DNA from 4 places in the Ideonella flava genome. Region 3 is predicted to be linked to each of the others. Evidence: predicted binding sites of a transcription regulator. Region 3 holds the regulator's gene; each other region holds the start of a gene.

The links. The regulator FliA, encoded in region 3, starts transcription of late flagellar genes. The targets are predictions, from matches to a motif close to CTAAAGTTTNNNNNNNNNNNGCCGNTA.
Region 1: the regulator FliA is predicted to act here: its motif matches at 1,296-1,322, upstream of motA (flagellar motor stator protein MotA).
Region 2: the regulator FliA is predicted to act here: its motif matches at 913-939, upstream of flgM (flagellar biosynthesis anti-sigma factor FlgM).
Region 4: the regulator FliA is predicted to act here: its motif matches at 788-814, upstream of ACS5PM_RS25010 (flagellin N-terminal helical domain-containing protein).

Annotation. Positions count from the first base shown of each region.
Region 1 covers NZ_JBPZHD010000012.1:159,102-161,296, reverse strand. The annotation lists gene motB (flagellar motor protein MotB) at 1-377, opposite strand, end outside; gene motA (flagellar motor stator protein MotA) at 381-1,238, opposite strand; gene flhC (flagellar transcriptional regulator FlhC) at 1,579-2,157, opposite strand.
Region 2 covers NZ_JBPZHD010000012.1:100,323-102,517, reverse strand. The annotation lists gene flgA (flagellar basal body P-ring formation chaperone FlgA) at 112-873, shown strand; gene flgM (flagellar biosynthesis anti-sigma factor FlgM) at 1,004-1,303, shown strand; gene ACS5PM_RS24825 (hypothetical protein) at 1,413-1,823, shown strand.
Region 3 covers NZ_JBPZHD010000002.1:78,370-80,564, forward strand. The annotation lists gene ACS5PM_RS04200 (hemerythrin domain-containing protein) at 1-202, opposite strand, end outside; gene ACS5PM_RS04205 (hypothetical protein) at 362-499, shown strand; gene ACS5PM_RS04210 (RNA polymerase sigma factor FliA) at 905-1,618, opposite strand; gene ACS5PM_RS04215 (MinD/ParA family ATP-binding protein) at 1,635-2,195, opposite strand, start outside.
Region 4 covers NZ_JBPZHD010000012.1:131,880-134,074, reverse strand. The annotation lists gene ACS5PM_RS25015 (flagellin domain-containing protein) at 1-685, shown strand, start outside; gene ACS5PM_RS25010 (flagellin N-terminal helical domain-containing protein) at 987-1,832, shown strand; gene ACS5PM_RS25005 (flagellin domain-containing protein) at 2,020-2,195, shown strand, end outside.

The DNA.
Region 1 (2,195 bases), on a different contig from region 3:
GCCACCTCGGCGCGGCGCTGCTCGGCCTTCAGGGCCGCCAGGTTGATCGCCTTCTTCGGCGCATCGACGTCGCCGCGCTTGATCTGGCCGTTGGATCGGGTGAGGTCCTCGCCGCCGCCCTTGACGACGTGCGAGGCGTCGCCCGAACCGGCACCGCCGGCCAGCGCCACCTTCATGGGCGAGGCGAAGTAGTCCGCGATGCCCTTCTTGTCGCCCTCGGTGGTCGAGCCCAGCAGCCACATCAGCAGGAAGAAGGCCATCATCGCCGTCACGAAGTCGGCATACGCGATCTTCCACGCACCGCCGTGGGCGGCATGGCCGCCCTTTTTGATGCGCTTGACGATGATCGGCTGGAGCTTTTTAGCGTCGCCCGCCATGGCTCACTTCTTTTTCACGTGCGTTTCGAGCTCGCCGAAGGTCGGGCGCTCGGTGGAGTACAGGACCTTGCGGCCGAACTCGATGGCGACCTGCGGCGCGTAGCCCTGCATCGAGGCCAGCAGCGTGGTCTTGATGCACTGCAGCTCCTTGCCGTCCTCGTCGATCTTCTGTTCCATCAGGCCGGCCAGTGGCTCGGCAAAGCCGTAGGCCAGCAGGATGCCGAGGAAGGTGCCGACCAGGGCCGAGCCGATCATTCCGCCCAGCACCGCCGGCGGCTGGCCGACCGAACCCATGGTGTTCACCACGCCCAGCACCGCGGCCACGATGCCGAAGGCGGGCAGGGCGCCGGCCAGGCGGGCGACGGCGGCCGATGCGGCATGCGCCTCGGCATGGTGCGTCTCGACCTCGCTGTCCATCAGCGACTCGATCTCGTGGGCGTTGAGGTTGCCCGAGACCATCATGCGCAGGTAGTCGGTGATGAACTCGACGACATGGTGGTCGTGGCCGACGGTCGGGAACTTCTGGAACAGCGGCGAGTTGTGGGGATCCTCGACGTCCTTCTCGATCGACATCAGGCCCTCCTTGCGGGCCTTCTGCAGGATGTCGTAGAGCAGGGCGAGCAGCTCCATGGCGCGCGCCTTGGAGTACTTCGAGCCCTTGAAGCAAGCGCCCAGGCCCTTGGCCGTGGCCTTGAGCACCTTGGGCTGGTTGTTGGCCACGAAGGCGCCGAGCGCACCGCCGAAGATGGTGATCAGCTCGAACGGCAGGGCATGCAGGACGACGCCGATGTTGCCTCCGTGCGCGATGAACACGCCGAAGATGCAACCGATGGCGACCAGCCAGCCGACGATGACGAACATGGTGGTGAGGAGCGTTTGTCGTTGGAAGGGGGCCGCGTGCGCAGCCCTTGGCCTGAATATCGGCCCGGTCCCCGCCGAGCTTGAGCGCCTGAAGCGCTGAACTGGCCGATGGGATGCCGCTCAAGCGGGCATCAGGGGCCGGATGGCCACCGACAAGAAAAAAGGCGGGCTCACTCGTCAGAGGAGACCGCCTGAAAGCACAGGGGTTGTGCTAGGAGGAGACAAGCATGAACAGAATCAAGCTGACGTTGGGAATCGGCCTATCGGTTCGGGAATCAAGCGCGGCGGCGTCAGCTCGGCCGCGGATTCGGTAAAAGTTCGCAACCGAGCTGGCCGCCGTTCACTCGGCTTCGTTCGTGGCCAGCTGGCGGCTTCCGGCGCTGGGCAGCTGCAGCGCGCCGGCCTGGCGGCCCTTGCCGGCGCGGGCGGGCGGGTTGCACAGGCCGCAGACGAAGTGCTTCGCGATCTCGTGCGGATGGCTGACGTAGTGGCCGCCGCACTTGGTGCACTTGGTCATCGTCAGCATGCCGTTGTCGACGAACTTGACCAGGCGCCAGGCGCGGGTGACCGACAACATGGGTTCCAGGCCCTGGGCCGACGTCTGCTCCATGTAGAGCTGGTAGGCCTTGATGACGGTGTCGATCTCCTCGAGCTCCGAAGTCTTGTTCAGGTACTCGTGGATGTTGAGGAACAGGCTGGCATGGATGTTGGGCTGCCAGGTCATGAACCAGTCGGTCGAGAAGGGCAGCTGGCCCTTGGAAGGCGACTTGCCGGAGACCTCCTTGTACAGCCGCAGGAGGCGCTCGTAGGACAGGTCGGTTTCGGACTCCAGGACCTGCAGGCGGGCGCCCAGCTTGATCAGCGTCACCGCGCGCTCGATCTGCCGGGCTTCAGTCAGGATGCTCTTGGTGCGGGCCATGGTGTCCTCTCCTACGTGATTCGGGTCGTCGTGGTTAT
Region 2 (2,195 bases), on a different contig from region 3:
CGCGTTCACCGATTGTGGAAGTCGGCCCTGCCGCCAAAGCGCCGAATAGGGGCCTCCGCCCCCTGCATTTCCCCTCCTTGCCGGGGGACGGCCTGCCTAAAGTCACAGGCCATGAGCTGCCCCTTCGTCCTGACCTCACGCGCCCGTGCGTCCACCCGGTGGACATGGCATGCGGCCCTGCTCGCGCTGCTGGGCGGCGGAGCGGCCTGGGGCCAGCAGGCGCCGGCCGCCGCGTCCGAATCCGACCTTGCCGCCGTCAGCGCCCAGGTGCAGCAGATGGCCCGCGACAGCGCCGGCCGGGCCGGCCTCGGCTCGGCGCGCATCGAGGTCGAGGTGGGCAGCCTGGACCCGCGGCTCAAGCTGGCCCCCTGCCTGCGCATCGAACCTTATCTGCCGCCCGGCCTGCCGGTCTGGGGGCGCACCCGCATCGGCCTGAAGTGCACCCAGGGCGAGAAGCTCTGGAACGTGACGATGCCGGTGACCGTGCATGTCTACGCCCGATCCCTGGTCACCCAATCGGCCCTGCCGGCCGGCACGGTGCTGGCGCCCGAGCATTTCACCGAGGCCGAGGTCGACCTGGCTGCCGCGCCCGGGTTGCCCATTGCGCAGCCGGGGCTGGCCGTGGGCCGCACGCTGGTGCGCACGCTGGCCGCCGGCAGCGCCCTGCGCCAGGCCGATCTCAAGGCCCGCCAGTTCTTCGCCGCGGGCGAGACGGTGCGGGTCGTCGCCGTGGGCAACGGCTGGCAGGTGGTCACCGAGGCCGAGGCGCTCAATCCGGGCGTCGAGGGCCAGGTCGTGCGCTTGCGCACGGAATCCGGCCGCATGCTGCAGGGCCGCCCGGTGGGCGACCGGCAGGTGGAGGTGACGCTGTGAGTCCTCCTTCGGTTCTTGGGACCCTTGCGAAAAATAGTTCTAAAGTTGGGTCGGAAAGCTCCGAAACCCGATCCATGCCGAAAGGATCCTGCCAGGGTCCGGCTTCGGCGAAGGCATCCAGGAGAGCATCATGAAAATCGGTTCGCTTGATCCCAAGAACGCGGTGGCGCCGATGCAGAACGACCGCAAGTCGGCCGGCGCCGACAAGGCGGGCAGCCCGGCCAGCACGGCCGAGCCGAGCGCGACGGTCCAGATCTCGAGCGCCGCCAGCCTCATCAGCAGCGCGGACAGCGACGGCACCTTCGACGCCGAGAAGGTCCAGCGCATGGCGCAGGCCATCCGCGAAGGCAAGTTCGAAGTCGACGCCGACAAGATCGCCGACAAGCTGATCGCCAACACCCAAGAGCTGTTGCGCAAGTACTCGTCGTGAGGCCGGCGGCTCGGCTCCAGGCCGCGCCGGCTTTCCCGCATCTCTTTGCCAGGCCGCCGCCGATGCGCGCGCGGCCGGCTTCCGTTCACCTGGCATCACCCGAGGCACCATGCTGAGCTCGCCCGCCGAACAGAACGCGCTGCGCCTGACCTCCGACCTGGAGGCGGCCCTGGGCGCGGTGGAATCGCGCCTGGCCGAGCTGGCCGATGCCCTGAAGCGCCATGACGCCGACGCCACCGAAGCGGCTTCCACGGCGCTGCACCGCTCGCTGATCCTGGCCGTGGACCGCTCGACCCAGGCGGCCCGCAACGGCGGCATGCCCCCGGCCCTGCGCCGCCGCCTCGCCATGGCCGGCGGCCAGGTCGCCGCCCTGCGCGAGGCCATCGCCCGGGCCACGGTCTCGCTCGACAAGTCCATAGAGATCCTGCTGCCTGAAGCCGCCGCTGCGACGCCGTCGCCGGTCTACGGTGCCCAGGGCAACCCGTGGCGCGCGGCCTCCAGTGGGGTGGCCGAAGCCTGACCGGCTGTTCCTCCTGACTCGAACGGCTCGCCTCGGCGGGCCGTTTTGCTTCCGCGGGTGGGTGCTTCGGAATTCCCGCCAGGGCATCGCCTCTGCACAGCCGTGGACCCGCAACCGCCTCAACCATCCCAGCGGATGCCCCTCAAGCTGCGGAATCCCCATGCCCGAGCCGATCGCCCCGCCGCCCTCATTCCCTGCGATCCGTCCTGCGACGGCCCGACCGGCCGAGGGCTCCGCCGCGGCCGCGAGCAGCGGCCGGCCCGCTCCATCCCCGCTCGCTGCACCTGAGGGGCTCTCCCGGCGGCCACCCATTGCGGACCCGCGCAGCGAAGGCTCTCATCGCCAACCCCGGGCCGCGCAGATCCTGTCTGA
Region 3 (2,195 bases):
AGGCATCGGTCGCCGTCGCCCTTTGGATGGAGCCGAGGAATTCGCGGATCCGCGCGTGTTCCGCCATGAGGATGCGCCAGGCCGATTCGGATGCGAGCACGATGCCCCTTCGCCCAAGGTCGACTACGGATGCCCGATTGTGCGCGCCCACCCTGCCGAGTGCCGCGCGGTGCCACGCGGTGCCACGGGTGACACCGGGCAAGCGGGGAGCCTGTCACCACGGCGTCCCGATGGGGCTGGAGGCTTCGCTGCCCGGTCCGGAGCCGGTCTTCTTCTTCGCGCCGGACCGGCTGCGCAGCGCTCGAAGGATTGGGGTCGCGAGGGCATCGAGCCGCGGGTCAACGCGCAATGGGCCGGCTTCGTGCAAGGCGCTCGCGAGTGGCTCACCGTGCGGCACGCGACGGGCGCGGCCGCTGTGCAGGCCGCCTACGCCGAGGCACTGGCCGGGCGCATATCGCCGGACACCGGGCTGGTGTTCTCGCTGCGCGAGCCGCGCTGAGCGGCCGGACCAGCGCGCCGCTTCACCAGCCCGACGGGCCCGCGCCGCGGCGTGAGGCGGGCAGGATCGGCCGGCCCAGGGGCCAGTCGGTGCGGTCGCGAGCTTCTGCGGTCTCGCCGCCCGTCCGCATCGGCGGCCGATGCGGCTGGGCCAACGGCAGGCCGAGGGGTTCGCGCTGGCGGGTCGGGTGGAGCGAAAGGCGGATCACGGGCTTCCTCGGACAGACGGACCTGGGACGTGGCGATTGCAGCGCAGTGTTCGTCAGAAACGCATCAGGATTGAGTCGGCGACGTCAAGATGTCACGGCCTGATACTGCTTGCGTGCCCGATGCGGCTCGTCGCGCCCGACCGCCCATGAAAAACGCCTCCCGAGGGAGGCGTCATCCGTTCAGCGGCGAGCCCGGCTCACCACTCGCGCAGCTTCACGCGCAGCCGCGCGATCGACTGGCTGTGCAGCTGGCACACGCGCGACTCGGTCACGCCCAGCACGGCCGCGATCTCCTTCAGGTTCATGTCGTGCTCGTAGTACATGCTCATCACGTACTGCTCGCGCTCGGGCAGCTTCTTGATGGCCTCGACCAGCGCCTGGCGCATGCGGTGGTCCTGCAGTTGCGACAGCGGGTTGACGTCCTCGTTGGCGACGTGGCGGTCGAGGAACTCGTCGCCACCTTCGTCGCCCGACATGTCCTCCAGGTAGACGAGCTGGGTGCCGCGCACCTTGGTCAGGGTGTCCTGGTATTCGGTCAGGCTGACGCCCATCTCCCTGGCGATCTCGCTTTCCTGCGGGGCGCGGCCGAACTGCTGCTCGAGCTTGTGCACGGCGGCCTCGATCTCGCGCTGCTGGCGGCGGTTGCCGCGGCTCATCCAGTCGCTGCCGCGCAACTCGTCCAGCATGGCGCCGCGGATGCGCTGGGTGGCGAAGGTCTCGAACTGCACGCCCTGCTCGGTGTCGAAGCGGCCGAAGGCGTCGTGCAGCCCGATCATGCCGACCTGGATCAGGTCGTCGATCTCGACGTTGGCAGGCAACTTGGCGATCATCTGGTGGGCCAGGCGGCGCACGAGAGGGCTGTACTGCTTGAGCATCGCATTGGCGTCGAGGCGGCCGGTGGCGGTGTACATAGCGGTCTCCGGGGAATCAGTAGGCGTGTTGGTCGTGGGCCACGCCCAGGGGGGCGAGGCCGAAGCCGGTGTCGGGCGCTTCGGGGTCCAGCAACTGGTTGGCGGCCAGGCGCGCGAGCGCGGGCGTGGCGGGCGAGTCGGCGGGGTCGCGCTTGTCGAGCCAGACGGCCTCGCGCACCACGGCCCCGAGGAAGCTGTCGGCGCAGCTCGCCAGCCGCTCGGCGATGCGCTGCGCGGCCTTGGGCGCGCCGGCCATGCCGGTCAGCAGGTCGAAGGTCATCAGGTTCGATCGCTGCGCGAGCAGCTTCATCGAGGTGTAGGCATCGGTGAGGCTCGCCGGGTCGAGCGAGGTGACGAGCACCGGCCGCACCTCGCGCCGGCCGAGCAGGCGGACCAGGTCGCGCGGGTTGGCGTGCAGCAGGATCACGTCGGCCTGGGGCGCGGCGGTCTCGACCGCGCTCAGCCAGGCCTCGCACGAGCCGCGCGTGTTGACGTGGCGAAGCGGCAGGCCACGGGCGGCCAGGTAGCTCATGCGTTCACCCAGCGATTCGATGGCGGCGGTCAGGTCGATCTCGGC
Region 4 (2,195 bases), on a different contig from region 3:
GAACGCCCAGGTGCGTGGCATGAACGTCGCGATCCGCAACGCCAACGACGGCATCTCGATGTCGCAGACGGCCGAAGGCGCGCTGAGCAAGGTCGGCGATGCCCTGCAACGCATGCGTGAACTGGCCGTCCAGTCCCGCAACGCGACGAACTCCAGCTCCGACAAGGATTCGCTGAACAAGGAATTCTCCCAGCTGCAGAGCGAAATCAGCCGCGTGCTGGGCGGCACCAGCTTCAACGGCAAGAAGATCCTGGGCGCGGACGCCACCGCGATGACCTTCCAGATCGGCGCCAACACGACGACCGACGACGAAGTCTCGATCACGACCGAGAACATGACCGTCAACACCGACATCACCGCGGTGACGGGCAGCACGACGGTGATCGACGCCTCGGCCACCTCGGGCGACATCGCGACCGTGATCGACAACATCGACACCGCGATCGACACGATCAACGACCAGCGCGCCACCTTCGGTGCCAGCCAGGGCCGCTTCGACGCGATCATCTCGAACCTGCAGTCCTCGGTGGAGGCGCAGAGTGCGGCCCGCAGCCGGATCATGGACACCGACTTCGCCGCGGAAACCGCCAACCTGAGCCGGGCGCAGATCCTGCAGCAGGCGGGCACGGCGATGGTCGCCCAGGCCAACCAGCTGCCGCAGAACGTCCTGTCTCTTCTTCGATGACGGCGGGGCGGCCGCCGAAGATGTAGCCGCCTGACTTCACTGCGTTCCAAGACCTGCTGGCACCTTCCGGGGTGCCGCAGGCATGAGGCAAGAAGAAAGTTCTCAAGGTTTCCCTACGCAGTTCCGATACACCAGCCACCAGGGGACGCATCACGCGGAACCTGCGGTCCGGTGAGACGACCGAGGGCCAGGCGGTACCCGCATTCCAGGGACGCCCGACCGGAGGAGCCCCGGCATTTGCGTGCAACGTGACGCCGGTGCTTTAACCGGAACTAAACGGCAACCTTGAAGGAGTTTCGACATGCCCCAGACCATCAACACCAACATCTCTTCGCTCAACGCCCAGCGCAACCTGAACTCGTCCCAGGCCTCGCTGGCGGTGTCGATGCAGCGCCTGTCCTCGGGCCTGCGCATCAACTCGGCCAAGGACGACGCGGCCGGCCTGGCCATCGCCGAGCGCATGAATGCCCAGGTGCGTGGCATGAACGTCGCGGTGCGCAACGCCAACGACGGCATCTCGATGTCGCAGACGGCCGAAGGCGCCCTGAGCAAGGTCGGCGACGCCCTGCAGCGCATGCGTGAGCTGGCGGTGCAGGCGCGCAACGCCACCAACTCCAGCTCCGACAAGGACTCGCTGAACAAGGAGTTCTCCGAGCTGCAGAGCGAAATCAGCCGCGTGCTGGGCGGCACGAGCTTCAACGGCAAGAAGATCCTGGGCTCGGACGCCACGGCGATGACCTTCCAGATCGGCGCCAACACGACGAGCGACGACACGATCACCATGACCACCGAGGACATGACGGCCAACACCGACATCACCGCGGTGACGGTCTCGACCGCGGTCATCGACGCCTCGGCCACCTCGGGCGACATCGCCACCGTGATCGACAACATCGACACCGCGATCGACACCATCAACGACCAGCGGGCGACCTTCGGTGCCACGCAGGGCCGCTTCGACGCGATCATCGCCAACCTGCAGCAGTCGGTGGAGGCGCAGAGTGCCGCGCGCAGCCGGATCATGGACACCGACTTCGCGGCGGAGACGGCCAACATGAGCCGGGCGCAGATCCTGCAGCAAGCGGGCACGGCGATGGTCGCCCAGGCCAACCAGCTGCCGCAGGGCGTGCTGAGCCTGCTGCGCTGACGCCGGTTCCGCCTGCCTCGAAAGCCCCCGGTCGCCCGCCGGGGGCTTTTTCATTGATGAGGCGGAAATTGGGGGTTTGACCGGGTTCATTTCGGCGCTTTGGCGAAGGCCCGGGCTCTTCAGAATTCGTCCAACGCTTCCACAGACCTGGGGGCGTTGCCCGACAGGTTACTGAAGAGGTGCCCCCATGCCGCAGACCATCAACACCAACATCGCGTCGCTCAATGCCCAGCGCAACCTGAACGCTTCGCAGAGCTCGCTGACCACCGCGATGCAGCGTCTGTCGTCCGGCATGCGGGTCAACTCCGCCAAGGACGATGCGGCCGGCCTGGCGATCGCCGAGCGCATGAACGCCCAGGTACG